DNA from 3 places in the Mycobacterium holstebronense genome. Region 1 is predicted to be linked to each of the others. Evidence: riboswitches for the same ligand, from Rfam matches in the RefSeq annotation. Region 1 holds a riboswitch; each other region holds the start of a gene.
What was found. Region 1 has a riboswitch for magnesium ahead of RCP37_RS02095 (Rv1535 family protein). Riboswitches for the same ligand answer to the same signal wherever they lie in the genome.
Positions count from the first base shown of each region.

Region 2: linked by a shared signal. The riboswitch ahead of RCP37_RS09890 (PPE family protein) and the one ahead of RCP37_RS02095 (Rv1535 family protein) in region 1 are both predicted to bind magnesium.
Region 3: linked by a shared signal. The riboswitch ahead of RCP37_RS21720 (PE family protein) and the one ahead of RCP37_RS02095 (Rv1535 family protein) in region 1 are both predicted to bind magnesium.

Region 1 is NZ_OY726398.1:436,286-446,168, forward strand. It holds gene RCP37_RS02070 (alpha/beta hydrolase family protein) at 1-472, opposite strand, end outside; gene thiD (bifunctional hydroxymethylpyrimidine kinase/phosphomethylpyrimidine kinase) at 484-1,323, opposite strand; gene thiC (phosphomethylpyrimidine synthase ThiC) at 1,380-3,023, opposite strand; gene RCP37_RS02085 (MFS transporter) at 3,270-5,027, shown strand; gene RCP37_RS02090 (DoxX family protein) at 5,276-5,701, shown strand; M-box (ykoK) riboswitch at 5,907-6,075, shown strand; gene RCP37_RS02095 (Rv1535 family protein) at 6,305-6,499, shown strand; gene RCP37_RS02100 (hypothetical protein) at 6,535-6,810, opposite strand; gene RCP37_RS02105 (cation-translocating P-type ATPase) at 6,807-9,883, opposite strand, start outside.
Region 2 is NZ_OY726398.1:2,136,270-2,146,152, forward strand. It holds gene RCP37_RS09880 (PPE family protein) at 1-315, shown strand, start outside; gene RCP37_RS09885 (PPE family protein) at 321-1,673, shown strand; M-box (ykoK) riboswitch at 1,810-1,995, shown strand; gene RCP37_RS09890 (PPE family protein) at 2,434-3,648, shown strand; gene RCP37_RS09895 (MgtC/SapB family protein) at 3,670-4,380, shown strand; gene RCP37_RS09900 (sterol desaturase family protein) at 4,419-5,342, shown strand; gene RCP37_RS09905 (LysM peptidoglycan-binding domain-containing protein) at 5,464-6,015, shown strand; gene RCP37_RS09910 (Rv1815 family serine proteinase) at 6,132-6,806, shown strand; gene RCP37_RS09915 (VOC family protein) at 6,803-7,303, shown strand; gene RCP37_RS09920 (FAD-binding protein) at 7,356-8,807, shown strand; gene RCP37_RS09925 (ABC transporter ATP-binding protein/permease) at 8,811-9,883, opposite strand, start outside.
Region 3 is NZ_OY726398.1:4,674,468-4,684,350, forward strand. It holds gene RCP37_RS21680 (LLM class F420-dependent oxidoreductase) at 1-561, opposite strand, end outside; gene RCP37_RS21685 (SDR family NAD(P)-dependent oxidoreductase) at 683-1,522, shown strand; gene RCP37_RS21690 (TetR/AcrR family transcriptional regulator) at 1,503-2,120, shown strand; gene RCP37_RS21695 (hypothetical protein) at 2,070-2,801, opposite strand; gene RCP37_RS21700 (DUF1906 domain-containing protein) at 2,798-3,598, opposite strand; gene RCP37_RS21705 (LLM class F420-dependent oxidoreductase) at 3,627-4,547, opposite strand; gene RCP37_RS21710 (SDR family NAD(P)-dependent oxidoreductase) at 4,572-5,393, opposite strand; gene RCP37_RS21715 (acyl-CoA thioesterase) at 5,393-6,367, opposite strand; M-box (ykoK) riboswitch at 6,839-7,011, shown strand; gene RCP37_RS21720 (PE family protein) at 7,301-7,600, shown strand; gene RCP37_RS21725 (PPE family protein) at 7,615-8,823, shown strand; gene RCP37_RS21730 (carotenoid biosynthesis protein) at 8,820-9,740, opposite strand; gene RCP37_RS21735 (DUF1906 domain-containing protein) at 9,865-9,883, shown strand, end outside.

The sequences.
Region 1 (9,883 bases):
CGCCGGTGCCAAAGCTGTCCGAGCTGCCGTGGGTGAACACCGTCGGTACGCCGATCTGGGGCAGGTGCTCGGTGCGGGCACGCTCGGGCTTCCCCGGCGGGTGCAGCGGATAGGAGAACAGGGTTAGCAGGTCGACCGCAACGTCGCCGGCCGCCACCACCATCGAGGTCTGCCGGCCGCCGTAGGAATGTCCGCCGACGATCAGCGGACCTTCGGCCAGGCCGCGGGCATACTCGATCGCCTCGGTGATGCCCTCCCGGTCGCCGGTGCCCGACCCCGACGGCGGGCCCTTGGGGCGGCGCCGCCGGAACGGCAGGTTGTAGCGGATCGCCAGGAATCCGCGACGCGACCATTCGCCACAAAGACGTTGCAGCATCGGTGAATCGCGGTCGCCGCCGGCGCCGTGCGTCAGCAACACCACGCCGGCGGGGGTGCCGTCTGGGTGGTGCGCCAGCCCGTCCAAGCCGGCGATCTCCTGCAGGCTCACGAGGCGTCCAGCCCCAGCCGGAACAATGGTGAGACGGGGCCGTGGCCGTGGCCCAGCGGGTAGGCGGCACGTAGGCACTCGGTAACCCAGCGCTTGGCGAACGCCACCGCGTCCGGAACGGACAACCCGTGGGCCAGGGCGGCCGCCGAGGCCGCCGCGAGCGTGTCTCCGGCGCCGTGGTCGTCGCCGGTGGCCACCCGCGGCCCAGGGAACTCCAGAAAATCCTTGCCGTCGTAGAGCAGGTCCGGGCTGTGCTCCGCAGAGGGCAGATGCCCGCCCTTGACCAGTGCCCACTGTGGACCCAACGCATGCAGCGCACGTGCGGCCGCACGCTGGGACGCGGCGTCGACCACATCGATACCGACCAGCAACCGTACTTCGTGCAGGTTCGGGGTCACCAGGGTCGCGAGCGGAAAAAGACTGTCGCGCAACGCGTCCAGCGCCGATGACGCCAGCAGTGCGTCACCGTGCATGGACGCCGACACCGGATCGACCACCAACGGGATCGTCAGGCCGAGTTCTCGCCAGGTCGCGGCCACCGCGGTGATGATCTGCGTCGACGCCAGCATCCCGGTCTTGGCGGCCTGGATCCCTATATCGGGCACCACCGCCATGATCTGGGCGGCGACGGCTTCGGCGGGAATCTCATGAAAGCTCTTGACTCCCACGGTGTTCTGCACCGTCACAGCGGTAACCGCGACGCAGGCATGCACCCCGAGCAGCGCACACGTGCGCATGTCGGCCTGAATGCCCGCGCCTCCACCGGAGTCCGAACCGGCAACAGTGAGTACCCGTAGCGGCGTCGCCCCCGGCGGGGCCAGTGGCAGGAAACCCACTGTGCTGGATGAGTGGCGACCCGCTTCGCCCGGCTCCGCCGCGCTTGCGATCACCACTAGGTGGAGATGGGCAGGTACACCCGGTTGCCGTGGTCGGCGAACTCGGCTGACTTCTCCTCCATGCCCTTCTGGATCGCGGCGTCGATGTCGTCCTGGGTCTGCAGGCCGTTCTCGTTGGCGTAGTCGCGCACGTCGTGGCTGATCCGCATCGAGCAGAACTTCGGGCCGCACATCGAGCAGAAGTGCGCGGACTTCGCCGGCTCGGCGGGCAGCGTCTCGTCGTGGTACTCGCGCGCGGTGTCTGGGTCCAGCGACAACGCGAACTGGTCATACCAGCGGAACTCGAAGCGTGCCTTGGACAGTGCGTTGTCGCGATCCTGGGCTCCCGGGTGTCCCTTGGCCAGGTCGGCGGCGTGTGCGGCGATCTTGTAGGCGATCACCCCGTCCTTGACGTCCTTGCGGTCCGGCAGCCCCAGGTGCTCCTTGGGCGTCACGTAGCACAGCATCGCGGTGCCGGCCTGAGCGATGATCGCCGCGCCGATCGCCGAAGTGATGTGGTCGTAGGCCGGCGCGATGTCGGTGGCCAGCGGTCCCAGCGTGTAGAACGGCGCCTCGTCGCACCATTCCTCTTCCAGCCGCACGTTCTCGACGATCTTGTGCATCGGGACGTGGCCCGGGCCCTCGATCATCACCTGCGCGCCGCGGGATTTGGCGATCTTGGTCAGTTCGCCCAGGGTGCGCAGCTCGGCGAACTGGGCTTCGTCGTTGGCGTCGGCAATCGAACCGGGCCGCAGCCCGTCGCCGAGGGAGAACGTGACGTCGTAGCTGGCCAGGATGTCGGCCAGTTCTTCAAAGTTGGTGTACAGGAACGACTCCTGATGCCGTGACAGGCACCATGCCGCCATGATCGAACCGCCGCGCGACACGATGCCGGTGACCCGCTTGGCGGTCAACGGCACATACCGCAACAGCACCCCGGCGTGCACGGTCATGTAATCCACGCCCTGCTCGCACTGCTCGATCACGGTGTCGCGGTAGAGCTCCCAGGTCAGTTTGGTCGGGTCGCCGTTGACCTTCTCCAGTGCCTGATAGATCGGCACGGTCCCGATCGGCACCGGCGAGTTGCGCAGGATCCACTCCCGGGTCTCGTGGATGTCCTTGCCGGTGGACAGGTCCATGACGTTGTCGGCACCCCAGCGGGTGGCCCACACCAGCTTGTCCACCTCTTCGGCGATCGAGCTGGTGACCGCGGAGTTGCCGATGTTGGCGTTGATCTTCACCTTGAACGCCTTGCCGATGATCATCGGCTCGAGCTCGGGGTGGTTGTGGTTGGCCGGGATCACTGCCCGCCCGCGAGCGACCTCGTCGCGGACCAGCTGTGCGTCAACTCCCTCGCGGGCGGCGATGAAGGCCATCTCGGCGGTGATCTCACCGGCCTGGGCGCGCTGCAGTTGGGTGCCGCGATCGGTCACCACACCCGGCCGCGGCGGCAGGCCGCGGTGCAGATCGATCTCGGCATTGGCGTCGGTGTAGGGACCGGAGGTGTCGTAGACGTCGAAGTGCTCACCGGTGGTCAGGTTGATGCGCCGGAACGGCACCTTCATTGTGACGCCGCCGGGAGCTTCGATCTCGCGGTAGGCCTTCTCGCTGTAGGGGATGGGCCCGGTGGTGACCTGCGGCTCCACTGCAACGTCAGTCATAGTTCTTCCTCTCCCTTGCCGGCATGACCCGGTCAGGTTCGTACGGTCGACGGCCCCGGCCGTCCTCTCAGCGCACTGGTTGCGCTCCCGCGGTTTTTGCGATCTGTGCACTGGCGATTCGTGCACTGCCACGCTATCGCAGCGCAGCAGCCGGCGTAAGCCGCTGCGGATGCCGGAAATGAATTAGGTAACTGATCATTTGCTTAGCTAACATATGCGCCCGGGGCAGAGTTAGCTGGGAGAGTCATGACGGCGCAGATAGAGCAGGTGAGCACCGACGTCGCGGACCCGGGCGCGGTCGCCACCGCTCGCCGCCGGCTGCGCTACGACCGCGACCACCCGCGCTACAAGTGGGTCGCGCTGTCCAACACCACGCTGGGTGTCCTGCTGGCGACCATCAACGGCTCGATCGTGCTGATCTCGATGCCGGCGATCTTCCGGGGTATCGGACTGAACCCGTTGGAGCCCGCGAACGTCAGCTACCTGCTGTGGATGTTGATGGGTTATCTGCTGGTCTCGGCTGTGCTGGTGGTGTTCTTCGGCCGGCTCGGCGACATGTTCGGCAGGGTGCGCATCTACAACCTGGGCTTCGTGGTGTTCACCGTCGCGGCGATCGCGCTGTCGATCGATCCGTTCGATATGGGCCGCGGTGCCCAGTGGCTGATCGCGTGGCGGGTGGTGCAGGGTGTCGGCGGGGCGATGCTGATGGCCTCGTCCTCAGCGATCCTCACCGACGCGTTCCCGGCCAATCAGCGCGGCATGGCGCTGGGTGTCAACCAGGTGGCCGCGGTTGCCGGGTCCTTTGTGGGCCTGCTGATTGGCGGCGTGCTCTCGGAATGGGACTGGCGGGCGGTGTTCTGGGTCGGGGTGCCGATCGGAGTGTTGGGCACGATCTGGTCGGTGCGCTCGCTGCACGAACTCGGTGAACGGGCGCCGGCGAAGCTGGACTGGGCGGGCACCGCGACGCTCGGGCTGGGCCTGACCGTGGTGCTGACCGCCATCACATACAGCATTCAGCCGCATGGGTCGTCGCCGACCAGCTGGGCCAGCCCGGCCGTGCTGGGTTCGCTGGGGCTCGGGGTGGCGCTGTTGGTGCTGTTCTGCCTCATCGAGCTACGGGTTGCCTCGCCGCTGCTGGACGTGCGGCTCTTCACGATTCCGGCGTTCGGAATGGCCAACGCGGCAGGCCTGCTGTCGGCGATCGGGCGCGGCGGTATGCAGTTCATGCTGATCATCTGGCTGCAGGGCATCTGGCTGCCGCTGCACGGCTACAGCTACGAATCGACGCCGCTGTGGGCGGGTATCTATCTGCTGCCCATGACGGCCGGGTTCCTGTTGGCCGGTCCGGTGGCCGGTTCGTTGTCGGATCGCCGCGGTGCCCGTCCGTTCACGGTCGGCGGCATGGTGCTGATGGCGGCGACGTTCGTGGGACTGGTGCTGCTTCCGGTGAACTTCGACTACCGGGTGTTCGCGGCGCTGGTGTTCCTCAACGGCCTGGGGGGCGGGATCTTCACGGCGCCCAACAGTGCCGTGGTCATGTCCAGCGTCCCGGCCGACCAGCGTGGTGCGGCGTCGGGCGTGCGGGCCACGTTCTTCAATGCGGGCACGTCACTGTCGATCGGCATCTTCTTCTCGCTGATGGTGATCGGGCTGGCCAACACCTTGCCGGCGGCCCTGGGAGCCGGGTTGCAGCAGCAGGGCGTCTCTGCCGGTGTCGCCGAGCAGGTGGCCAACACCCCGCCGGTGGGCAGCCTGTTCGCGGCGTTTCTGGGCTACAACCCGATTGGTGAGCTGCTGGCACCGTCGGGTGCGTTGGCCGCGCCCGGTGTTGATGCCGAGGCGTTGACCGGACACAGCTTCTTCCCGCAGCTCATCTCCGGGCCGTTCCATAGCGGTCTCGCGGTGGTCTTTGCCGCTGCGGCGGTGATGATGCTGCTCGGGGCGCTCGCATCGTGGCGGACGCCGGGGCACTACGCCGTCGAGCCGGCGAATCTGCGGGACTGAACACGCCGCCACCGCGCCGCGAAGCCCACGCAACTGGTTTCGGTAGCAATCACCAGGTGTAATCGCCATTGTTGGTCGGGTGGCGCTGGATTCGGTGACCGATCGCCGAGCAGAGGCGATCCCGGTGACTGCAGGGTCTGCGCCTCCGTGCACACTTCCGCCAGAATGTAGTTGACAATGCAACTAGAATGCCCCTAACCTCTGGGGTAGTTGACTAAGCAACTACAAAATCTGGAAAGGGGTCCGTCGTGGACATCGTGATACTGATCGGCCGAATCCTGTTCGGTGCCGTGTTCGTCGGCGGGGCGCTGGGGCACTTCACCCAGACCGCCGCGATGGCCGCCTACACCGAAAGCAAGGGCATCAAGCCCGGCAAGCTCGCGGTGCTGGGCTCGGGCGCGTGGATGCTCACCGGCGCGGCCTTGGTCATCGCGGGTGCATGGGCGGATCTCGGCGCGCTGATGCTGGCGGCCTTCCTGCTGCCGACGGCGTTCGTCATGCATCCGTTCTGGAACGAGGGGGACCCGCAGGTCAAGGCCGGCGAGCAGATCCACTTCAACAAGGACGTGTCGCTGGCCGGCGCCGCCCTGGCGCTGTTCGGCTTCTTCGTCACCGCCGGTGCCGGCACCGGACTGCAGCTGACCGGACCGTTGTTCGCGTCGCTGGCAGGCTGAGTCGAACCGCCGCTAGGCCCCGCGGCCCGGCTCTGCGCGTTGGTCGCAGAACCGGGCCGTGACGGTCTCATTCTGGTACCAAAGTGACTGGTGTGACACCTCGTGCGCAGGGGGTTTGACGGTATCGCTGCACGTCAGAGACCCTCGACACACCTGAATGGGGTCGAGTTGACCGCACCCCATCGGTGAGGCACTATGGAGCGTGCAAGCACCTCGTTAGGTGAGGCGTCTGCACGGACATAGGCCACTGACCCCGAACGTCGAAAGACGCCCCGGGTCAGGACAGCTCCTCCCGGCTTAAGGGTTGAGCCCAAGTGGCTTCCTGAATAGGGACACGCCGTGCAGTGCCGAAGCTCTGACGAGAGGGGTGCGGTCTTCCGACAGTCGTCGGAGCTGCCCTCCTAAGCATGCGGTGAAACCGGCGCGCCTCTGCGCGCCCGCGACCGAGAGGAGGTGAGGGACGAATGAGTTCCGGTGATAGTCCGAGCCGATATCTGACATCTGTTCCGTCCCCATCCGAACGGTCGCATACCGCCTCCAGCTGAGCCACGACTCCGGCCTCCAGCTGAGCGCGTAGCACCGTTACGCGACTAGGAGGCCATCATGGTTGCAATCGCCTACACCGACATCACGGCTCCGGCCCCGCGTGCCATCAGCGCGCCGAAGACGCTGGACCGCCGTCCTGCCGCACCCACCTCGGACCCGCTGGTCGACATGACCAGCCGGTTGCTCAGTGGTCCGCTGCACCAGATGTACGCACTCCTGTGGCGCGTCGGAGTGCTGACCGTCAGCGACTGAGCTCAACCGACTGCTCGCGCTCTGATAGACGTCTCCTAGACGTCTTCGAGGGCTTCCCCGAGCTGTTCGAGCACCTCGCTGCGGTGGTTGCTGGCCAGAATGTGGCCGGCAGCCACCGCCACGGCCACCGGCCAGTCGATGATCTCGAAAGCCGCCAGCAGCGCCAACCCGCCGTAGTAGGCCAATTGCTCAGGCCGCGGCACCGTCACCTTGCCGAACAGCGGCAATTCAACGGCGAATCCCTCTGCCTCGCGAATGTGGGCTACTGCCTCGCGCTGGGATGCGCTGCGCCGCGGCTTGTCCGCCATCATGAGCCTCCTGGTGGCGACGGGTCGCCGGATGATCGAGCCGCGACTGTTCCGCGGCGAGAGCCAGTGTCCCCATTGTGCACAAGCCGCAGCCGCGGCGCCGGGTGACCGTTGGATGGTGCCTGCGGGCGGTCTGGTTGGCGCGGCCCGGGAACGATGAATTCTTTCGGCTTGGTCGTGTCGTCCTGCGACCCCGACAGCAGCCGCGGCACCACGGCTGCGCCAATAGTGGCCACCGTCGCCGTGCCCAGAGCCTGGGCCCAGCCCAGCGGCCCGATCGGCGTGCAGCCCAGCAGCTGGCTGATACCGGGGATGGTGATCAACGTCCCCATCACGCCCAGCGATCCGACAGCGGTCGCCACCACCAGCGGATCACGCGAATCCAGCAGCGTCTGCCCCAGCTGTGTGGCGACCAGCGACACCAACGCCACCGTCGAGGCCCGCTGCGGACGCCCGGTGACCGAAGCCAGCCCCCAGGCGCCCACCGCGGCCGACGCCGTAGTGACGCCGCGCACGGCCACCGTGCGCCACAGCGCGCGCTCGTCGGGTCCGTGCCCACCGGCGGCGGCCTGCTCGTTGAGCGAACTGACCGCCAGCGCGGTGGCCGGCAGCGCATCGGTCAGCATGTTGACCAGCAGCAGCTGGCGCGCGTTCAGCGGCGAGCGCCCCGTCAGCGCGCTCCCGATGATCGCGAATGCCACCTCGCCGGCGTTGCCGCCCAGCAGCACCGCCACCGCGGCCTGCACCCGCTGCCACAGCTCGCGGCCTTCGTCCAGTGCGTCGAGAAGGGTGTCGACCCGCTCGTCGAGCAGCACCACGTCGGCAGCGGTGCTGGCCGATTCGCTGCCGTGCGCCACCACCGCGATCCCGACCGTGGCGGCCCGGATCGCCGCGGCGTCGTTGGCTCCGTCGCCGACCATCGCCGACACCTTGCCGGTGCGCTCCAGGGTCTGGACGATCTGGACCTTGTTCTCCGGAGACATCCGGGCGAACACCACCCGCTCGGCTACCGCTTGTTCTTGGCCTTTGCGGGACAACGCATCCCACTGCGCACCACTGATCACCTGGTCGCTGTCGACCTCCAGGCCCAGCTCGCGAGCGATTGCGGTGGCCGTCAACGGGTGGTCGCCGGTGATGAGCCGCACCGGGATTTCGCGACGCTTGAGGTCGGCGAGCAGTTCGGCGGCCTCGTCGCGCGGGGTGTCGGACAACCCGAGCAGACCGACGAATGTCAGTCCCTCGCGGCAGAACTCGGCGATCTCCTCGGGTTCGGGGTCCTCGCCCAGTGCGGTGAGTTGCGCGGAAGTCAGTTCCCGGCGGGCCACTGCGATCACTCGTAGCCCGTTGCCGGCCAAGGCGGCCACCGACTGCTTGACGGCCGGGCCGGCCCCGGTGCACGCCAGCACCATTTCCGGGGCGCCCTTGAGGGTCAGTTCGGTTCCCCGTATCGACGCCGAGAACGGACGTCCAGAGCGGAACGGCAGGTGCGCGGCAAGCCCGGCCGGCGCCGACGCGCCGGCCGCGTCAGCGCCCTCCACGATGGCGGTGTCGGTGGCGTGCACCTGGCGGGTGCCATTGGACACCGGGGCCGCGCTTGCCGCCAGGCGCAGCACGTCATGGTCGGTGAAACCGGCCGCCGGGTGCACTTGCGACACCCGCAGCCGGTTCTTGCTCAGAGTGCCGGTCTTGTCGAAGCAGACGACGTCGACGCGCCCGAGCGCCTCCACCGAACGCGGCACCCGCACCAGCACACCGGCCTTGGTCAACCGCCGGGCCGAAGACTGCTGGGACAGGGTGGCCACCAGCGGCAGTCCCTCGGGGATGGCCGCGACGCTGACCGCGATCCCACTGGCCACCGCCTGGCGCAACCCGGTCCGGCGGGCCATGCCCAGGCCGGTCACCAGTGCACCACCGGCCAGGCTGATCCGCCAGGCCTTACTGGTGAGCAGGCTCAGCTGGTGCTGCAACCCGATCGCGGACTGATCGCCGGCAACCAGTTCGGCTGCCCGACGCCCGTGGGTGTCGCCGCCGGTGGCGGTCACCAGCGCCACCGCGGTCCCGGTCACCACGGTGGTCCCGGCGTAGACCATGCATTCCCGGTCGGCCAGATCGGCACCCGGAGTGGCCTCAACCTGCTTGACCACCGTCAGCGACTCACCGGTCAGTGACGACTCATCGACCTCCAGATCGATCGCGTCGATCAGCCGCCCGTCTGCGGGCACCACCTCATGGGCGTGCACCTCGATCACATCGCCGGGAAGCAGCTCCTCGGCCGGGATCTCGCAGTGACTGCCGTCGGGCAGGACCTTGCGCGCCGGTGGAATCTGTTCGTTCAGCAGCACGCTGAGCCGGCGCTCGGCGATGAGTCGCTGTGCGGCGGCCAGCATCGCATTGCCGCCCAACACCGAACCGACCAGGATCGCATCGACGGGTGAGCCCAGTACCGCGCTGGCCGCGGCCCCCAGTGCCAGCACCGGCGTGATCGGGTCGGACAGCTCACTGCGCACGGCCTGGGCGAACTGCCGCAGCAGTCGCGGCGGCGCGGTTGCCTGCGCCCCGCGGCGAGCCAGATCCACCGCCGCCAGCGCAGCCGCTGCGGCCGGCGCATGGTGGGTCGTGGTCGGCTCTTCCAGCTCCGGCGGCGGCAACACCGCCCGTACCTGATCGACCGACATCGCGTGCCACTCGTGCACCGCCGCCGGCCGAGGCACCGCGGCGTCCACGGCACGGCGCGCCAGCCAGTACCCCGACAGTGCGCCGGCCGCCGCTCCCGTGGTCACGGGGCCTGGCCCGCTGCCGCGTACCCCAGGCAGCATCAGCAGTGAGCCCAACGCGGTAGCGCCGGTGGCGATCTCGACCCCGCGGTGGCTGGCGGAGCGGGCGGCGGGCAAGGCATGCAGCACCCGCCACGCGGCAGCCAGGTCGGTTAGCAAGACATCGGCGCACCAGGGCGGGACGCCCTGTTTCGGTAGCACGCCCAGCGCGACGTCGGCCGCGGCCAGCGCGTCGACGGCAACCGCGGACAGCACCGCGACGTCATGGCCTTCGGCCTGATAGGCAATGACCGCGGCGGCCA
Region 2 (9,883 bases), 1.7 Mb from region 1:
CCTGAGGTCACGGCGACCGCGACCGCTTCGCCGGCGACGCCAGCGGGCGCGGCGGCCCCGGCAGGATCGGCGGCCCTCGCGCGCCCTGGCGTCGGGGTGGCGGTGGCCGGTTTCGCCGGGCGCGACGGCCATCGGCGTGGGCGGGCCGCCGGTTGCAGCGAGCGAAGCGCCGGTGAGCTCATCGGAACCAACGAGGTGCGGCACTGGCATGTCGAACCCGGTGAGCTCAAGAGTCTGCTGGGCGAGGTGGCCACGCAACCAGGCGTCCACGAGGTGTACTTCGACACCGATGAGCAGAGCGGGCCGCCGGGGTGACCGAGATGGATTTCGCCGTGCTACCGCCGGAGGTGAACTCCGGGCGGCTGTATTCCGGGCCGGGCTCGGGACCGATGCTCGCCGCCGCGACGGCATGGGCGCGGTTGGCATCCGAGACCGCTTTGGCCGCTGGGGCTTACCAGTCGGTGCTCACGGGCCTGACCGATGAGGTATGGCTGGGACCGGCCGCGAATTCGATGGCCTGCGCCCTCGCGCCGTACGTGATGTGGCTCGATGAGACCGCGGTGCTCGCCCAACAGACTGCGACCGGTGCCACTGCGGCCGCGGCAGCCTTCGAGGAGGCTTTGGCTTCCATGGTGCCTCCGCCGGTGATCGCGGCGAACCGCAAGGCACTGGTGACACTGATCGCTGCGAACGTATTCGGGCAGAACAGTGCGGCCATCTCGATGCTGGAAGCCGAGTACGCACAATTGTGGGTGCTGGACGCGGCGGCCATGTACGCCTACGCGGCCCAGTCGGCGGCCGCGACCACCTTGAGCTCGTTCACCGATCCGCCGACCACCACCGATCCCACGGGATTGGGCAGGCAGGCGGCCGCGGCGGCCGAAGCCACCGCGGGCGGGGCGAAGGACCAGCTCGCGCAGCTGATCGCCGCGATCCCGCAGGCGTTGCAGGGACTCGCCCCCGCGGCGGCGCCGCTGCAACTCGCGGACGACCCCAGCGCACTCACCCTGTCGCAGCTGGTCTCGTACGTGCTGATCCTGCCGAAGAGCATTGTGCCCTTCAACGACGCCATCAAATCCGTCCTCTACGGCTTGATCCAGTACTCCCGCAACCTCAACACCGACCTGGACATCGCCGCGGCCACCGGGGGCAGGGCTGGGTTCGGTTCCGGGGCTTCGGCATTGGCGGCGTCGGCGTTGCCTGTCCCGCCCCCAGCGACCGGATCTGGACCGCTATCGGCCCGTGTGGGCGCGGGGGCCGCGGTCGGCAGGCTCAGCGTTCCGCCGAACTGGGTGACCAGCGCGCCGGTGGCCACGATGGCCGCCGCGGCGCAGGGGAGCGGGGTAGCCGGGGTGCCCGCCGCTGCGGCAGCGGCGGCCGAGATCCCCTGCGGCGTGTTCGGGGATCTGGGCCTGGCCGGCCTGGCCGGGCGGGCGCTCACCGGCTCCGCTCCGCGGAGTCGGCCTGCCGCGGCCATGAACGGCCATGCGCAGAGCCGACTGGAACGCCTGGTCACCGAATTGGCCGGCACCACTGAGGTACAGCACTGGCACGTCGATCCCGACCGGCTCGACAGCCTGCTCGAAGAACTTGCCGAGCAGCCTGGCGTGCATGCGGTTCACGTCAACCCGGGCGGTCAGCACCGCGCCGGACCGGATCGCCAGCCTGGTTAATGCCTGTGCGAGTTCTGGCCGACTTCTGGCCGAAGACAACCGGTTTCGCATCCGGCGCAGACCCGTGGACGGCAGCCCGTTCGCGGCTCGCCGCAGCCGATTGACCCTGCCAGCGCACTGGTGCACTATGGTTAAGCAAGCACCTCGTTAGGTGAGGCGTCTGCACGGATATAGGCCACTGACCCCGAACGTCGAAAGACGCCCCGGGTCAGGACAGCTCCTCCCGGATTAAGGGTTGAGCCCAAGTGGCTTCCGGGTTTGCACATTTGTGCAGGCCAGGACACGCCGTGCAGTGCCGAAGCTCTGACGAGAGGGGTGCGGATCTCGGTTGTCGCCGGGCTACTTCACCTCGTCGTGCATACGTGCAGGCACCCGCGCGTGCCCAGGCCGAGAGGAGGTGAGAGCGACATTGAGTCCGAGTGATAGTTCCTATCCGAGATCGATGTTCGTCTCCTTCGATCTCGGTACTGCTTTCACCATCTGATTCGCACCGGCGCTGAACTCGTCGACTGGCGTACCTTCCCATAGCGGAAGGCGCCAGGCTTCGTCGTGCCCTGAAATCGATTGGTAGCTCGGCTATTTCGTTGAGCCTGCGATCGACTTGGCATGAGCGGCTCCGGCATGTCGCCACGACCGCTGTCCCGATTTCTCCTGCCGTCCGGATTACGGCTGCAACGCATATCGGGCACCGACCCCTGCCTGCACAGCACCCCAAGATCAGCCACTTTTGGCTCGAAAACCATCAAAAAGGAGCACTACCATGGACTTCGGAGCATTTCCGCCGGAAATCAACTCAGCACGTATCTACACTGGCCCCGGTTCGGGACCGATGATGGCCGCCGCGGCGGCCTGGGACAAGATGGCCGCCGAACTGAGCTCGGCCGAAGCCGCCTACCAGGCCGTCATCAACGGACTCGTCAGCGAAGGCTGGATGGGGCCGGCCTCCAACGCGATGGCCGCCGCGGCAGCGCCCTACGCGGTGTGGATGGGCACCACCGCCGCCCAGGTAGAGCAGGCCGCCATGCAGGCCAAGGCGGCGGCCGCGGCGTTCGACGCGGCATACGCGATGACGGTCGCACCGCCGCTGATCGTCGCCAACCGGTCTCAGCTCGCGGCGCTCGTGGCGACCAATTTCCTCGGTCAGAACGCTGCGGCGATCGCGGCCACCGAGGCGCAGTACGGCCAAATGTGGGCCCAGGACGCCGGTGCCATGTACGGCTACGCGGCGTCGTCCGCGGCGGCGACCAAGGTCACGCCGTTCACCGCACCGCATGAGGTCGCCGACCCGTCGGCGCAGGGTACGCAGCAGGCGGCGGTCTCCCAGGCCGCCGGTACGGCGGCCACGTCAAACGCGCAATCCGCAGCGTCCCAGGCGCTTACGAACATGCCCAACACACTGCAGAGCCTCGCGTCGCCCACCCAGTCGTCGGCGCCTGCTTCATTGATCGACTGGCTCGCCAGCTTCTTGGGTGTGGAGCCTGGCGATGTGGCGAACGGCGCCACCAACCTGATGAGCAGCTCGTTCAGTCCGATGGCCGCGGCCGGGATCTCCAGTTTCGCTGCCGACATGGCGGTGGTGCGTGGTGCTGCCATCGCCGCCGGGGACCCGCTGGGCTTAGGCGCCATCGACCCGTTCACGCCGATGCTCGGAGCGCTGGGCGGCGGATTGGGCAACGGAATGCACGGGTTGGGTGGTGGTCTGGGTGCCGCCTCGGCGAGCATGGGCCACGCCGCGTCGGTCGGGGCGTTGTCGGTACCGCAGTCGTGGGCCGCCGCCGTTCCGGCAACGGCGGCTCCGGGTACCTCGGTCGCCGCCACCGGCTGGACGGTCGCTGCGCACGCACCGGAGGCCGGCGCGGCCGGCATGCCCGGGGTGCCGCTGGCGGGCGCCGGGCAGGGCCGCAACTACGGTTTCGCCGCCCCGCGGTATGGCTTCAAGCCCACGGTGATGGCTCGGCCGGTGGTCGCCGGCTAGGCATGTGTCATCGTTGAAGTCATGCAGACGCTGAGCGTCGCCGAGTTCACGTTGCGACTGGCTGTCGGGCTGGGCTGCGGTGCACTGATCGGGCTGGAAAGACAGTGGCGTGCGCGCATGGCGGGACTGCGTACTAACGCACTCGTTGCCGCCGGTGCGACGCTGTTCGTGCTGTACGCCGTCGCGGTGGAACCCAGCTCCACCCGCGTCGCGTCGTACGTGGTGTCGGGGGTGGGGTTCCTCGGCGGCGGGGTGATCCTGCGCGAGGGGTTCAACGTCCGCGGCCTGAACACCGCGGCCACCCTGTGGTGCTCGGCCGCTGTGGGCGTGCTTGCGGCGGCCGGCGACCTGACGTTCGCCCTGATCGGGACGGGCGCGATCGTCGGCACCCATCTGCTGCTGCGGCCGCTGGGGCGGCTCATCGACCGCGATCAGCACGTGGAGGAGGACGAACCGCAGTCGCCGTATGAGGTACAGGTGATCTGCCGGCCGAAGTCCGAGAAGTACCTGCGCGCCCAGATCGTGCAGCACACCGCCAGCAACGACCTGATTCTGCGGGGCATTCACACCGTTCGCGCCGGCGAGGACAACATTGCGCTCACCGCGTCGATGCTCTCGGACAGTCGGGCGCCGGACCGGCTCGAGCGACTGGTGGGCGAGTTGTCGCTGCAGCCGGGGGTCTACGCGGTGCAGTGGCACGCCGAGGATCAGTCGTCGCTGTCATCGGACTGATCGGGCCTAGGCTGATGTTCCGGAGGTAGGTAACGACGGTGGATGCGATCGCGGGTGTGTGGTCGGCGTTGCCCGGGCCGATGCGCGACCCGGTTATATTCGCCGTGCCTTTTTTCCTGCTGCTGCTGAGCCTGGAATGGTTCGCCGCACGCAGACTTGAACAGTTTGAATCAGAGCGCGTACCCGCCGGTGCGTACCGCACCGAGGACGCCTGGGCGAGCATCTCGATGGGCCTGGTGTCCATGGCCACCACCGCCGCGTGGAAGTTCATCGCGCTGCTAGGCTACGCGGCGATCTATACCTATGTGGCGCCGTGGCATCTGTCGCCCACGCGCTGGTACACCTGGGTGATCGCACTCGTCGGTGTGGACCTGCTCTATTACACCTACCACCGCATCGCGCATCGGATCCGATTGATCTGGGCGACTCATCAGGCGCACCACTCCAGCCGCTACTTCAACTTCGCCACCGCACTGCGCCAGAAGTGGAACAACAGCGGCGAGATCTTGATGTGGATTCCCTTGCCGCTGTTGGGTGTTCCGCCGTGGATGGTGTTCGCCAGCTTCTCGGTGAGCCTGATCTACCAGTTCTGGGTGCACACCGAACGGATCGACAAGCTGCCGCGGCCAGTCGAGTTCATCTTCAACACTCCGTCGCATCACCGGGTGCACCACGGCATGGATCCGGAGTATCTGGACCGCAACTACGGCGGGATCCTCATCATCTGGGACCGGATGTTCGGCAGCTTCGCCCCGGAGCGGTTTCGCCCGCATTATGGGCTGACCAAGCCGGTCGACACCTTCAACATCGTGACCCTGCAATTCCACGAGTACGCCTCGATCATCGCCGATGTGCGCAGTGCGACTCGGTGGCGCGACCGGTGGGGTTACATCTTCGGACCGCCCGGCTGGCAACCTGTCGCGCCGGCGGTGGCCGTCGCCCAGCAGCCGAGACTGCCGTGACGTAATGCGGGGCACACCGGCGGGTGTTCGCCTAGGCTGACTAACGTCGCATCCGAGCGACAACGCCCGGCGAGTCAGGTCGCGGCGTGCCGATGATGAAGGGGACAACGTGGCACAGAGCTTGGGAGACACCCTCACTGCAGGTAAGAAGCTCGTCAAGGGCGAGTCACTGACCTCCAACAACGGGGCTTACACCCTGACGCTGCAGGAGGACGGCAACCTGGTGTTGGCGGCGCGGGGCAAAGCGATCTGGGCCTCGGGCACCAACGGCAACGATGTGGTGCGCGCCGAGGTGCAGGCGGACGGAAACTTCGTCCTGTACACCGCCGACAAGCCGATTTGGCACACCGACACCAAGGGCAAGAAGGACGTCAAGCTGGTTCTGCAGGACGACCGCAACTTGGTGCTCTACGCCGCCGACGGCGCGGCCTGGTCCACCAAGACCGAGACCGACGCTCCGCCGCCGGAGGAGCCCAAGGCCGAAGAGGCTCCGGCTCCCGTGGAGGAGGCCGCACCCGCGGCACGCACCTACACCGTGGTCGCCGGTGACACCCTGTTCGCCATCGCCGAGCGGTTCTACGGTGACGGTAACAAGTACCCGCAGATCGCGGAGGCCAGCGGTATCGCCAACCCCGACCTGATCCACCCCGGTCAGGAGCTGACGATCCCCTGATCGCCGCGCAACGCCGCCGCGGCGGCCCGGATCCCTTGGGGCCGGGCCGCCGCGCTGCGCCATGGTGGCTTGGTCCGGCCGGACCGAAACCGGCCCTCAACGATAGGAGTCGACGGTTGCGCAGGCTCGTTGCGCGGGTGCTGGCGGTGCTGCTGGGGATCGGTGCGACAGTTGCTGGGCCGACGGTCTTTCCGGCCCGGGCTGACGGGGTGCTGGTGTTCCCGGGGATGGAGATCCGCCAGGACACCCACGTCTGCACGCTCGGCTACGTCGACCCGGTGATGCGGATTGCCTTTACCGCCGGCCATTGCCGGGGGAGCGGTACCGTCACCGACCGTGGCGGGGCAGTCATCGGCAGGCTGGCGACCTTTCGCGACAACACGCCTAATGGTTCGACCGTCAACACCGACCAGGTGATTGCCGACTACGAGTCGATCGTGCTGGCCGACGATGTCGACGTCAACGATGTCCTACCGGGGGGTCTGCGGCTGCAGGCCGGCCCGGACATTGAGCTGAAACCCGGTGATCCGGTCTGCCACTTCGGCATCGTCACCGGAGAAACCTGCGGCACCGTCGAACGGGTCAACAACGGATGGTTCACGATGACGCGCAGCGTTCGCAGTCAGCAGGGTGACTCCGGCGGCCCGGTGTATGCGCCGGGCGGCTCTGGTCCGGCCCGAATCGTCGGGCTGTTCAACAGTGTCTGGGGCGAATTCCCCGCCGCGGTTTCGTGGCCGGCGATCTCGCAGCAGGTCCGCGAAGACGTCGGCGTGCCGACCCCGCTGTCGTGACCCCGCCGCCTCGCCCGCCCAACCAGATCGCCTGGGTCACAGGCGATCTCGATGCCACCGAGTCCACGCTGACCGCGTTGCTCGGCGTGCGCAAATGGATCCGTATGCCCGGCGTGCACTTCGCCCCGGACACTTGCAGCTACCTGGGCGAGCCGGCTGATTTCGTCGCCGACATCGCGCTGAGCTACGTCGGTGACATGCAGTTGGAGCTGATCGCACCGGTACGTGGACGCAGCCTCTACGACGACTTCCTCCGTGCCCACGGGCCGGGCCTGCACCATGTCTGCATCGAGGCCGAGGACCCCGAAAATTTCGACGTTATGCTGAACGACACCGCCGAGCAGGACGCCCAGGTGGTTGCCCGGGGCGTGATGCCCGGCGGCATGCAATTCGCGTACGTCTCAGCTCCGGAAGCCGGCATCCCCTACCTGGAGATCGCCTACATCCCAGCCGAGATCCGAGCGGTGTTTGACTACATCAAACAGGAGCAGCGGTAACCACCGCAGCGGCGCCGATGTCCAGCGCCGGCGACATAGAGGAGTGGCGGCAATGAGCACCCAGATCCCGGACACCACCAGTGCCGAAACGGTTTCGGAGTGGTCCGACGAGTTCGACGTCGTGGTGATCGGCTTCGGCATCGGTGGCGGCTGCGCGGCCGTCACGGCGGCGGCAGCCGGGGCCCGGGTCCTGGTGCTGGAGCGGGCCGCCGAGGCCGGCGGCACCACCGCCATGGCAGGCGGCCACTTCTATCTCGGCGGCGGCACCGCGGTCCAGCAGGCCACCGGGCATGCCGACACGGCGGACGAGATGTACAAGTACCTCGTCGCGGTGTCGCGCGAACCCGAGCATGACAAGATCCGGGCCTACTGTGACGGCAGCGTCGAGCACTTCAACTGGCTTGAAGACCTTGGAATTGCGTTTGAGCGCAGTTACTACCCGGAGAAGGCGGTGATCCAGCCCAACACCGAGGGGCTGATGTTCACCGGCAACGAGAAGGTGTGGCCGTTCCTGAACGAGGCCGTTCCGGCGCCGCGCGGGCACAAGGTTCCGGTGCCCGGTGACACCCAGGGCGCCAAGATGGCAATCGACCTGCTGCTCAAGCGGGCCGACGACCTCGGGGTGACGATCCGCTACGAAACCGGCGCCACCGGGCTGGTCACCGACGCCTCCGGTGCCGTCGTGGGTGTCACGTGGAAGCACTTCACCGAAAGCGGTGTGATCAAAGCGAAGTCGGTGGTGATTGCCGCCGGTGGCTTCGTGATGAACCCGGAGATGGTCGCCCAGTACACGCCGAAGCTGGCCGAGAAGCCGTTCGTGCTGGGCAACACCTACGACGACGGACTGGGCATCCGGATGGGGATGTCGGCAGGCGGCGCCACCAAGCACATGGACCAGATATTCATCACCGCACCGGTCTACCCGCCCTCGATCCTGCTGACCGGCATCATCGTCAACAAAGAGGGCAAGCGCTTTGTCGCCGAGGACTCCTACCACTCGCGCACGTCGGGATTCGTCATGGACCAGCCCGACAGCGCGGCCTTCCTGATCGTCGACGAGGCCCACATGCGCAAGCCGCAGGTGCCCTTGGTTCCGCTGATCGACGGATGGGAGACCGTACCGGAAATGGAAGCCGCACTGGGCATTCCGGAAGGAAACCTGGTGGCGACCCTGGACCGCTACAACACGTACGCGGCACAGGGACAGGACCCCGACTTCCACAAGCAGCCGCCGTTCCTGACGGCGCAGGACACCGGACCGTGGGGCGCGTTCGACCTGACGCTGGGCAAGGCCGTGTACGCCGGATTCACCATCGGCGGGCTGGCGACCTCGGTGGACGGCGAAGTGTTGCGCAGTGACGGCCAGCCGATCCCGGGCCTCTACGCCGCCGGGGCCTGCGCGGCCAACATCGCCCAGGACGGCAAGGGCTATGCCAGCGGCACCCAGTTGGGGGAGGGCTCGTTCTTCGGGCGCCGCGCCGGGGCGCACGCGGCGGCTCGCTAGCGGCTAGACCGGACTGAGGTCCCAGCGGCCCTGGCCGCGCAGCTCCAGCACGTGCTTGTGGTGCTGGCGCACCGTGTGCCGGTGGCTCACGCTGACCAGGATGGTGTCGGGCAGCTCGGAGCGCAGCAGCCGATACAGCGTCAACTCCAGTCCTTCGTCGAGCGCCGACGTCGACTCGTCGAGGAACGCAGCCCTGGGGCGCGTCAACAGGAGCCGGGCGAACGCCACCCGCTGCTGCTCACCGGGCGAGAGCACCTTGGCCCAATCCTCGACGTCGTCGAGCCGGTCGACCAAGTTAGGCAGTGACACCTTCGTCAACGCCTCGGTGATCTCCGCGTCGGCGACCTCGCCGACCTCCAGCGGGTAGGACACCACCGCGCGCAGATCACCCAGTGGGATGTAGGGCAGCTGCGAGATGAACATCGTGGCGTTGACCGCATCGGGGCGCCGCAGGGTTCCCGACGCGTACGGCCACAACTGGGCCAGGCTGCGCAGCAGTGTCGTCTTGCCGCTGCCGGACGGTCCGGCGATCATCAGCGCGTCACCGATGCTCAGCTGCACGTCGAGCGCCTCGATCAGCGGGACGCCCTCGGGGGTGCGCACCTCGACGCCCTCGAGGGCCACCGTGCCGTCCGGGCTGGGCTTGACCAGCAGCTCGGGAAGGTCCCGGGCCTCGCGGTTGGCTTCCACCAGCCCGTGCAGACGAATGATCGAGGCACGGTAGCCGGCGAAGTTGTCGTAGGCGTTGCGGAAGAACGACAGGGAGTCCGAGATGTTGCCGAACGCCGACGCGGTCTGCGCCACCCCTCCGAACATGATCTGTCCGGAGAACAGCCGCGGCGCCTGAATCACCCAGGGCAACGGCACGATCGCCTGGCTCACCGACAGGTTCCAGCCCGAGAACCCGATGGTCCGGTTCACGAACTTCAGATAGTTGGCGATGATCGCGCGGAACCGCGTCCGCAGCTGGACCCGCTCGGCCAGCTCGCCCCGATAGAACGCCACCGACTCGGCGGCGTCGCGCACCCGCACCAGCGCATACCGGAAGGCGGCGTTGGTGAGCTCATTGCGGAAGC
Region 3 (9,883 bases), 560 kb from region 1:
GGTGCGTCCACCCACCCAGATCGGCACCCGCGGTTGCACCGCGCAGGGCTGCACGATCATCGAGTCGAACCCATAAAAGGCGCCGTGATAGGCGGGGCGGGTGCTCGACAGCGACGCCCGCAACGCCTTCATCGCGTCGTCAGCGCGGGCCCCGCGGTCTTCCCACGCGCAGCCGAGCAGATCGAACTCCTCACGTAGCGATCCGACCCCGACGCCTAGAGTCAGCCGGCCACCGCTGAGCCGGTCGAGGGTCCCGTAGCGTTTGGCGAGCTCCAGCGGATGGTGATAGCCCAGCACCACAACCGATGTCACCAATCGAATCGACTGGGTGCGGGCGGCGAGAAACGCCAGCGTGGCCAACGGATCCCAGTAGGTCGTTCCGCGACCGGCCGCGGCGTCGGCGGGAACCGCGACATGTTCCGAGCAGGTGAGGTAGGCGAACCCGAGTTCGTCGGCGGCCGAGGCGATCTGGCTGATGTCCTCGACACCGCCCTCGGCCTCCCAGCTCGACGCTGTTCCGGGGACCTGGATGACGACCGGCGTCGCCAAGCCGAGCCGCATCAGCGGGACCGAATCCGGGGACCGTTGTACCGCAAGGACTCTATGCCTTTCGTTGCGCTGTGAATGTGAGGTAGCCTCATGGGAGTGAAACTAGAATGAATTTTAGTTATGGAGGCGTCTCTTGTCTAGCGGTGATCGACCCGAGTGGGCGCAGCAGTACGGCCCCTGGGCTGTGGTCGCCGGCGGCTCGGAAGGTGTCGGCGCCGAGTTCGCTTTCCAGCTGGCCGAAGCCGGTATCAATCTGGTCCTGATCGCGCGCAAGCCAGACCCGTTGCGTGACACCGCTGATCGATGCAGGGCAGGTGGCGTGTGTGTCCGTGAGCTGGCTGTCGATCTGACTGCCGCGGACGCGGTCACCCGGATCGACGAGGCGACGTCGGACATCGAAGTCGGGTTGCTCATCTACAACGCGGGAGCCAACACGCACAGCGCGGAGTTCCTCGACGGCGATCTGGGGGCCTTCGAGCGCGTGCTCGACCTGAACGTGCGGACGCCGCTGGCGCTGATCCACCATTTCGGGAGGCCGATGCGCGGTCGGCGGCGCGGTGGTCTACTGCTGGTCGGGTCGCTGACCGGGTATCTCGGTTCGGCACGGCAGACCGTGTACGGGGGCGCGAAGGCGTTCACCCGGATCTACGCCGAGGGCCTTTGGCTGGAGTTGCGCGACTACAACGTGCACGTCTTGGAGTTGGTGCTCGGCGTGACCAGGACGCCTGCCATGGCACGGGCCGGCCTCAACTTCGACGTGCGGGGGCTGCGAGTATCCGATCCGGCCGAGGTCGCCCGCGAAGGCCTCGACCAGCTCTCCCGGGGGCCGGTGCACGTCATCTCGGCCCACGCCGACAGTCCTGCCCTGCGCACCACCGCAGATCGCGCCGAAGCCGTGCTCGCCTCACATCGGCTGATGCAGAAGCTGCTCGCGACGGCCCCCCGAGCCGCTGATGCCCCGCCCGCCGGTTGAGCGCGACGCCGCTGTTCCCAGCACGGACGCGCAGCGGCAACGCTGCGAGCGCATCCTTGCCACCGCGGCCCGACTCGGTGCCCGCGACGGGCTGGAGGGCGTCCGGATGCAGGATGTGGCCGACCAGTCGGCGGTTTCGATCGCGACCCTCTACCGCTACTACCCCACCAAGCATCACTTGTTCAGCGCCTTGCTGTTGCACTTCACCCAGACCGCAGGTCCGTTGCACCCGCCGTCGGGCTGTCCGGCAGCCGACGTCACCGATCTCATGGTCGGCATCTGCCGTGCGATGCTCGCGCGACCTCGGCTGGCTCGCGCAATGATCACCTCGGTCAACGCCCGGCGGTCCGAGTCGACGGCAATCGGGGACTTCGACCTGCGTGCCAACATCTTGTCCGTCGCCGGGATCTCCCGGCCCGCACCGCGGGACACCCAGCTGGCGCTGCTGGTGGAGCAGTGCGCCTACGGCATCTTGTCCTGGGCGGTGATGGGTGAGACGACGCCCGTGCAGGCCGAACGCGACATGCGGCGCGCCTGCGAGCTGCTGCTAGCGCCCTGGCGAGGTGATACGCACTCCGGACCCTCGGCGCTGCGCTGACGGCGTGCCTGTGGCTGCGCTATCGCCCGAGCGCGGCATCGCCAGCGCCGTCCCGAGGATCCAGGCGAACAAGAAAGCCGGCATTGCGGTGATCGAGTAGCCCTCCAGCGACAGCGGACCGCTGCGGAAGACGAACGTCAGGAGCAGCACCGGATGGACCACCGCGGCAGCAAGTGCCAGGTGACCTGCGTAGGCCGGCAGCGTCTGGCGGGCGTAGACCGCGACCACGAACGCGCCCAGCGCTACCACCAGGGGCAGCCCCGACATGGCCAGCAGCCCGAACGTCAGGTCATAGAGCAGTGCCGCCGCGTCGGCACTGCGGCGCCGGTACAGCAGGAGGTCAAAGGCAGTGAACCCGCTGAGCAGCAGGGTCAGGCATCCGATGAAGCCCGCGGCGAAGCAGGTCGGAAGGATCGATTTCATGGGAACGCGATCCCGGATGTACGTCCACACCGCGGCACCGAAGACGAACCAGAGCGTGACGCCGACGGTGTTGAGTGCCATCGTCACGACCAGCCGGTCATGGTGGGCTGCGGCCCACCGCGCCACGTCAATCGACTGCGTTCGGGTCGCCGGGAAAGACCAGATCGGATAGGCCAGCAATGTGGTCGCGGGCAGGACGACGCCCAGGATGCCGGACCACCTGGCAACCCGTGGCGCGTCCCAGGATGTGCCGATCACGAAAGTTCCCCCTGTTGTCGGGCGAGGTCCCACTGACCGAAGTCCGCGGCAAGGACGTCGTTGACGTCCACATGCGCGCCGTCGATGACGAAACCCGGCTCGGTCGCGGTGACGATTTCTCGTTGGAAGAGTACGGCTGCCGGTTCGCGGTCTCCGTGCGACCATGCCCGGGTCTGCCATGCCCACCGATGACCCGGGCTGGTCGACTTGCCGATCACCCCGTCGTTGATCGCCCAGGTGCATTGGCGGGCGCCGCCGTAGATTCCGGTGCGATCAACGCCCAGTACGGAGTTGATCCCGTGAAACCATTGGGCCGCCATGTTCTTCCACGTTGTGGCATCGATGTCCTCGTCGACACTGAAGTAGATCGGCGCTGACGGCGGTCCCCCGGCCGCGGCATGCAGCCGCAGCGCCGTCTGCGCATCGGCCACGCCGCCGTCATAGCCCCGGGTGAAATCCGACGGCGACTGCGTCCAACCCGGTTTGCCGAACTGGTAGCAGCTGGCGACTTGCAGGCCGGCGGCGCGTAGCCCGTCGGCATAGTCGCGGGTGACGGGCTTGAAGTCGAAGGTGGCGCCCGGCCGGAGCTCGGAGACGTAGACCAACGCCCCGTCGAATCCGGCGGCCTTGATCTGGTCGGGCGGCACCAGCCGGTGGGCGAAATCAATGACCTGCAGCCCGTTCGCACGGGACCTCGGTGCGCCGACCGTCGCCCCGAGGACGCCGGGCACGGCCAGCGCCGGGGGAAGTAACGCGGCATACCTCAGCAGGTCGCGGCGCGAAGCGGAACGCGTCACAACTGGCAAGGGTACCGGCGAGACGTTCCTACAATGTGCTGATCACCGATTCGCCGAACTGGCCCAGTGCCTCGACCGTATGGCTGAGGCTGTCGCCGGGAACGGTGACCTGTACCCAGGTCACGCCGGCTTCGGCCAGCCGGCCCAGGCCGTCCAGGTAGGCGCCGGGATCGAAGCCGTCGTAGCCGGGACGGCCGCCGACGAGGTTCGAGAAACAGATGTCGATGGCGGCCCAGTCACGGCCGGCCTCGTCGCAGCGCCGTTTCAGGTCGTCGATGCCCGCGGTCAGGGCTTCGACCGAATTCATTTCGGCAGTGCGGGCGGTGCTGGCCAGGCCGGGCGACGCCGGGAACGGCGCCCAGCCCTGGCCCCGTGTCGCGACCCGTTGACGCGCTTTGCCGGTGTTTCCGCCGATCCAGATCGGCGGGTGGGGGCTGCTGACCGGTCGCGGGTGCGCGGTGATCCCGCGGGCGCGAAAATGCCGGCCCTCGAATGAGACGTCGTCACCGGTCCAGATGGCTCGGATGACGTCCAGGCTCTCTTCGACCAGTGCGGCGCGCTCCTCGAAGTCCACCCCCAAAGCGGCGAACTCGCCCTTGAGGTAGCCCACACCGACGGCCAAGGTGAACCTTCCCCCCGACAACAGATCCAGGGTCGCACCCGATTTCGCCACCACGAACGGGTTGCGGTAGGGCAAGACAACGACGTTCGGGATGAACCGGATCGTTTCGGTATGCGCCGCGGCGAATCCCATCGCCACGAAGGGATCGAGACTGTCGTGGCCGCCGGCGTCGAGCCAGCGCTGTGTCGGTGCCGGGTGGTCGGTGAAACCCATGGCGTCAAACCCGGCGGCTTCGGCGGCCCGCGCAACGGTGCTCACCGCCTGCGGCGAAACCAGCTCCGGATGGCAGGGATGGGTGATGATCGGGTAGGTGAACGCGAACCGCATACGCCTCTCCTTCGCGTGGAGTTGCTAAGTGGTCGTCGGCCGTGGCGGGCCGAGGATGTAATCGCCACCGTCGGGATGGTGGTACCAGCCGCCCGCGGCGTGGGTTCCGCCGTCGACGTGAAGCGTCTGGCCGGTCACGTACGAACTCAGGTCGCCGGCCAGAAAGACCGCGGCCCCGGCCATCTCGTCGACATGGCCGGGGCGGCCCATCGGAATCATGTGGGCCACGCCGGCCAGCATCTCTGCCGAGCCGACTCGTTCGATACCTTCGGTGAGCGTGAGGTCCGGGGCCAGGCAGTTGACCCGGATGCCGTGCGGCGCCAACTCCAGAGCCGCCGTTTTAGTCAGGTTGATGACACCCGCTTTCGCCGCCGCGTAGGCCGCATAGCCAGGCGCGGCACGGGTGCCTTCGATGCTGGCGACATTGATGATGCTGCCGGCCGCGCCGTGTTGGACCAGTGTTTGCGCGACGCGCTGCGTGCAGAGCAGGACCTGGGTGAGGTTGGAGCGGATCAGGGTGTCCCACCCCTTGGGTGCGGTTTCCAGCAACGGGGAGAAGAACACCCCGCCGGCATTGTTGACCAACACCGTCGGCAAGCCCACCGTGGCAAGGGTTTCCGCCATTGCCGCATCGACCTGGCCGGAGTCGCGGACATCGATTGCGCAGGCATGACCGCCGACCAGCTTCGCGGTCGCTCGGGCCGCTTCGGCGTCGCGTTCCCAGATCACCACCCGAGCGCCGAATTCCGCGAAGCCCTCGGCGATACCGCGGCCGATTCCCGAACCGCCGCCGGTGATGACCGCTACGCGTCCATCGAGTGTCGCCGTCTCTGCGCGCAGGACCACTACTGGTCCCCGGGTTTCTGCCGTCCCGGCGGCTCGGCTATCGGCCGGACGAGCACTTCTTGTGCGGTGCTGGCCACATGGCGGCCGGTGTCATCGACCATGGTGCCGTGCACCAGGGCGCGGTGTCCGGCCGTTGCGACGGTCTGCTGGGTGTAGAGGTGCCATCGATCGAAGTGGACTGCACGGTGCAGCCACACGCTGTGGTCCAAGGTCAGGCCGGTGTGCGTGGCATGGTCGACCGGCTGCGGGTGGGCACGAAACGCGGTATCCACCAGCAGGTAGTCGCTGGCGTAGGCAAGCAGCACCGCGTGCAGCTGGTGATCGCCGTCGATTCCACGCGGCAACCGCATCCAATGGGCACGCGGACCCGGCGCTTGGGCGCCGCCCAGGAAGACCGGGGCTTCGGCGGTGCGAACTTCCAGCGGCGGGGGCCGTTCTATCCAGGTGTTCCCTCGCCCGGCCAGGTATGGCGGGGCGTGCTGCACCCAGTGCTGTAGCAGCGGAAGGGCTTCCGGTGCAGGCCCGGGCAACGGCACGGGGTCGGCGTCTGTGCTGTCCGGGCTGGTGTCGAAGGACACCGTCGCCACCACGAGGGTGCGACCGCCCTGCTGGATGGTGACCTGCCGTGCCGACATGGTGCGCCCGTCGCGAGTGCGGTCGACGACGATCTCCAGTGGTACGCCCGAGTCGCCGGGACGCAGAAACGACGCGTGAATGGAATGGGCGGTCAGCTCGGGGACCGTGGCCGCGGCCGCTGTCATCGCCTGGGCGATGAGCTGGCCGCCGAAGATCCGGCCGAACCGGCCGGCCTCGTTGTCCGCCCGGAATCGGTCATCGCCCAGTGAGTGCAGCGTCAGCACCTGCTGCAGCCGGTCCAGCGCGTCGAGCGTGGCGCGTTCCAGTTGACTTCCCGACCCGAGCAGGGGACCGCCGTAGTCGGGGTGAGCGGAGACCTCGGACGCCGACGTCTGCACAAGTTCCTCCTCACCCGCTGTGGCCCGTCCGCGGCGGACTGCCGACACGGGTAGCCGGTGATGTGACTGCTAGCCCATTTAAGTAAATCCGGGCTACGTAGGTCAAGGGTGGAGCCCGAACCGCGCGCCGGCAACAACGCGCGCTCGGATCGACCGGGGGCACTTCCGAAGGTAGCAGGAACTCCATCCGGTGCGGGTTTCCGAATCGCCTCCCCGCCAATCCGTCCGGTCGTCCGGTTGCAGCCGTGACTTCGGGATGCATTGGCAATTATGACCGTTCACCTGTTCCGTTGCTTGGACATTCTCAGCAACAACCGATCGATGCGGAGAGGCAAACTTTCTGCGGACATGAATCCTGGTGCACACCAGTATTGTTCGCGAGACATATGCCATGTCAGGCGAACTCATCCGGTAGCGCAGACGTGCTCGTTCGAGTTGACGGCGGCCAGCGGTGATGCCACCATGGCCGCGAACGCACCTCGCTAGGTGAGGCGTCTGTACGGATACAGGCCACTGACCTCAAACGTCGAGAGACGCCCAGGGTCAGGACAGCTCTTCCCGGCTTAAGGGTTGAGCCCAAGTGGCTTTCGGCACATGACTGGATACGCCGTGCAGTGCCAAAACTCTGTCGAGAGGGGTGCCGTCCGGCCAACTCTGCGCTGGTTCGGTTAGCTCCGATGTGCTTACCACAACGGCATCCCCGTATGCCCTGGCCGCGAGGAGGTGAGAGCGACTTTGAGTCCGAGCGATAGTCCCTATCCGAGATCGACGACCATGTCGTTCGAATCCTGCCCCGGCGCCGCCTTCATCCTCTGAATCGGTTCGCCCTTACCGCATCAGCGCTGTCCGCGTCGTGGACGTGTGCTGCTTTGGCGCGCGACTGTTCTTGTGTGGCGGCGAAATTCGTCATGTCCTCTCGAAGGAGAGTCTCCGATGTCTTTTGTGTACGCACTGCCCGAAGATCTCATCGCGACAGCGGCCGATCTGCGCGGTGTCGGCGACACGGTATCCGCGCAAAGCGCCGCTGCCGCAGCGCCGACCACCGGCGTGATTCCCGCCGCCGCCGACGAGATTTCTGCACTGACCGCGGCGCAATTCGCGCGGCATGCACAGATGTACCAAGCGATCAGCAAGCGCGCCGCGGAGGTGCACGAGATGTTCGTCAAAACGCTGCTGCACAGCGCAGAGTCGTACGCAGTGACCGATACCGCAAACGTTATCTCCGTCTACTGAAAGGGTTTTGGCCAATGGACTACGGATCGATGCCACCAGAGATCAATTCGGCGCGCATGTACGCCGGAGCAGGATCAGGGCCGATGCTGGCGGCTGCGGCGTCATGGAATTTACTGTCCGCGGAATTGCGTTCAGCGGCAACGTCGTTCGAATGGCTGGTGGCGAGCCTGGGCAGTCAAGGCTGGTGGGGCCCATCTGCATCGGCGATGGCTGCGGCTGCCCAGCCTTACTTCGTGTGGTTGAGCGTGACCGCCGAGCAGGCTGAGCAGACCGCGGCACAGGCCTACGCCGCGGCCGAGGCGTATGCCGAGGCCCACGCTATGACGGTGCCCCCGGCTGCGATCGAGACCAACCGCGTGTTGTTGGCGTCATTGGTCAAGACCAACGCGCTGGGCCAGAACACACCGGCGATCGCAGCGACCGAAGCGCGCTACGGCCAGATGTGGGCGCAAGACGCGGTGGCGATGTATGGCTACGCCGCGGCTTCCGCCACCGCCACCCAACTGATCCCCTTTGCCAATGCGCCGGAAACCACCAATCGAGATGACGGCAGGCAGGCCGCGGGCGGTATGGACCCCACCGATGCCCACACCCAGCTGCCCGATGCGCTACGGAGCCTCGCGTCGCCGGCGGAGGGCTCGCGTCCTACGGATCCGGACTGGCACTGGACGAAGTTCTTCGACGGCCTCTTCGACGGAACGTGGGGCCACGACGACGGGTCGGGTTTGAACATCAATGCCCAGCTGTGGAACACGATCGCCGCCACCGGCATTTTCGACCCCGGTGGCAACATCGAGGGGTTTTCCGGGTTAGCCACGCTCGGCTTTCTTGCGCGCGGCATGGATGGCGGCACGGCCGCCCTGGCCCGCGGCGGGGTCGGGCCCATGCCGGGTATGACCCTGGCGTCCACGGCCACTGGTGGGCTGGAGACCGCGGGCCGCGCTGCCGGTGGCAGCAGTTCCCCGGTGACCGCGGGAGTGGGCCGGGCCACCCTGGTCGGCTCGTTGTCGACGCCACCCAGTTGGGCGGCGGCAACCCCGACGGGAGCTCCTGCCGCTGGGACGGGTAGCGGCTGGACCGTCGCCCCGGAAAGCCGGTCGATGACCGCGATGCCTCCCCCGATTCCTCCGGGCGGCGCCGGCCGCAACGGCAGCTATGGTCTGGGCACGCCGCGCTATGGCATCAAGCTGACCGTGATGCCGCGGCCCGTCGGGGTCGGCTAGCCGGCGCGGTGTGCGCTCGAGTCGGCGATCTCCGGCGAGGTCGTCGGCGTGCCCTGATAAAGACGTATCACGCTGATGACCACCACCAGGCCCATCATGAACCAGGTCATCTCAGCGGACGTCTCATAGATATCGGCCAGCGCAACGGGCATGCCCCGGATGGTCGTGGTGGCGTCGCCGGCGCGCAGCAGCCCGAGATTCACCTGCAGGCCCAAAGCGAACCAGATGATGGACGGCATCAACAAAGCCGATCGGGTCGAGGTTGCGGCTTCGCGTCGCCACCGTCGTTCGATCAAGGCAAAGGTCTGAAACAGCACCCATCCGGTGATCAGCCAGCCGATGTAGTTGCTCAACGGGACGCCCAGGACCCCGCTCGGTGATCGGTAGGCGAACATGTGGCGCACGTAGGCGCCGATCGGATCGATCACCAGGTCATAGCCACCGACGATGAGGGTGGCGACGACCGGTGTCACCACAACGGAGAGCCGCCGATTGTGGATCTCGCCCACAATCACCCGGGCCAGAATCCACGCCAACCAGGCCAGAATCACCCACGCCGCCACGACAACCACCGGAACGTCGAACGCGCGAGGCCCTTCCGCGTAATGGACGTAGAAGCCGAACGGGAAGCCGGTCGCAATACTGCACGCCTCCAGGCCGAGACCCATTGTCACGGCCGTGGCGAAGTAGGCGGCGGCTCCGGCGGGTTTGTAGAACGTCAACGTATGGAGCACCACGAAGACCGCCAACGCGGCACCCGAGATTGCTTCGGCTGCAGCGGATACCGATCCGGTACTCAAAGCCGTTGTTACCGTAGCGGCGATGTAGATCGCGACGAGGCACCAGCCCGCGACCACGAGCGGGGCTCCAGGGGCGCGCGGAATCGTCGGCGATGTGCTGGTGACGGGCGTCGACACGCACCGAATCGTAGCCGTCGGCGACTCGCCGTCCAGGCAAAGCAAGGATTTTCGGGGAGAAGCATATGCGGGTTCCCGGCGCGGGCGACACAGTTAACAGCTGCCACATTGTTAACATCGGCCCGTGCCTGACTCGCCGCGGA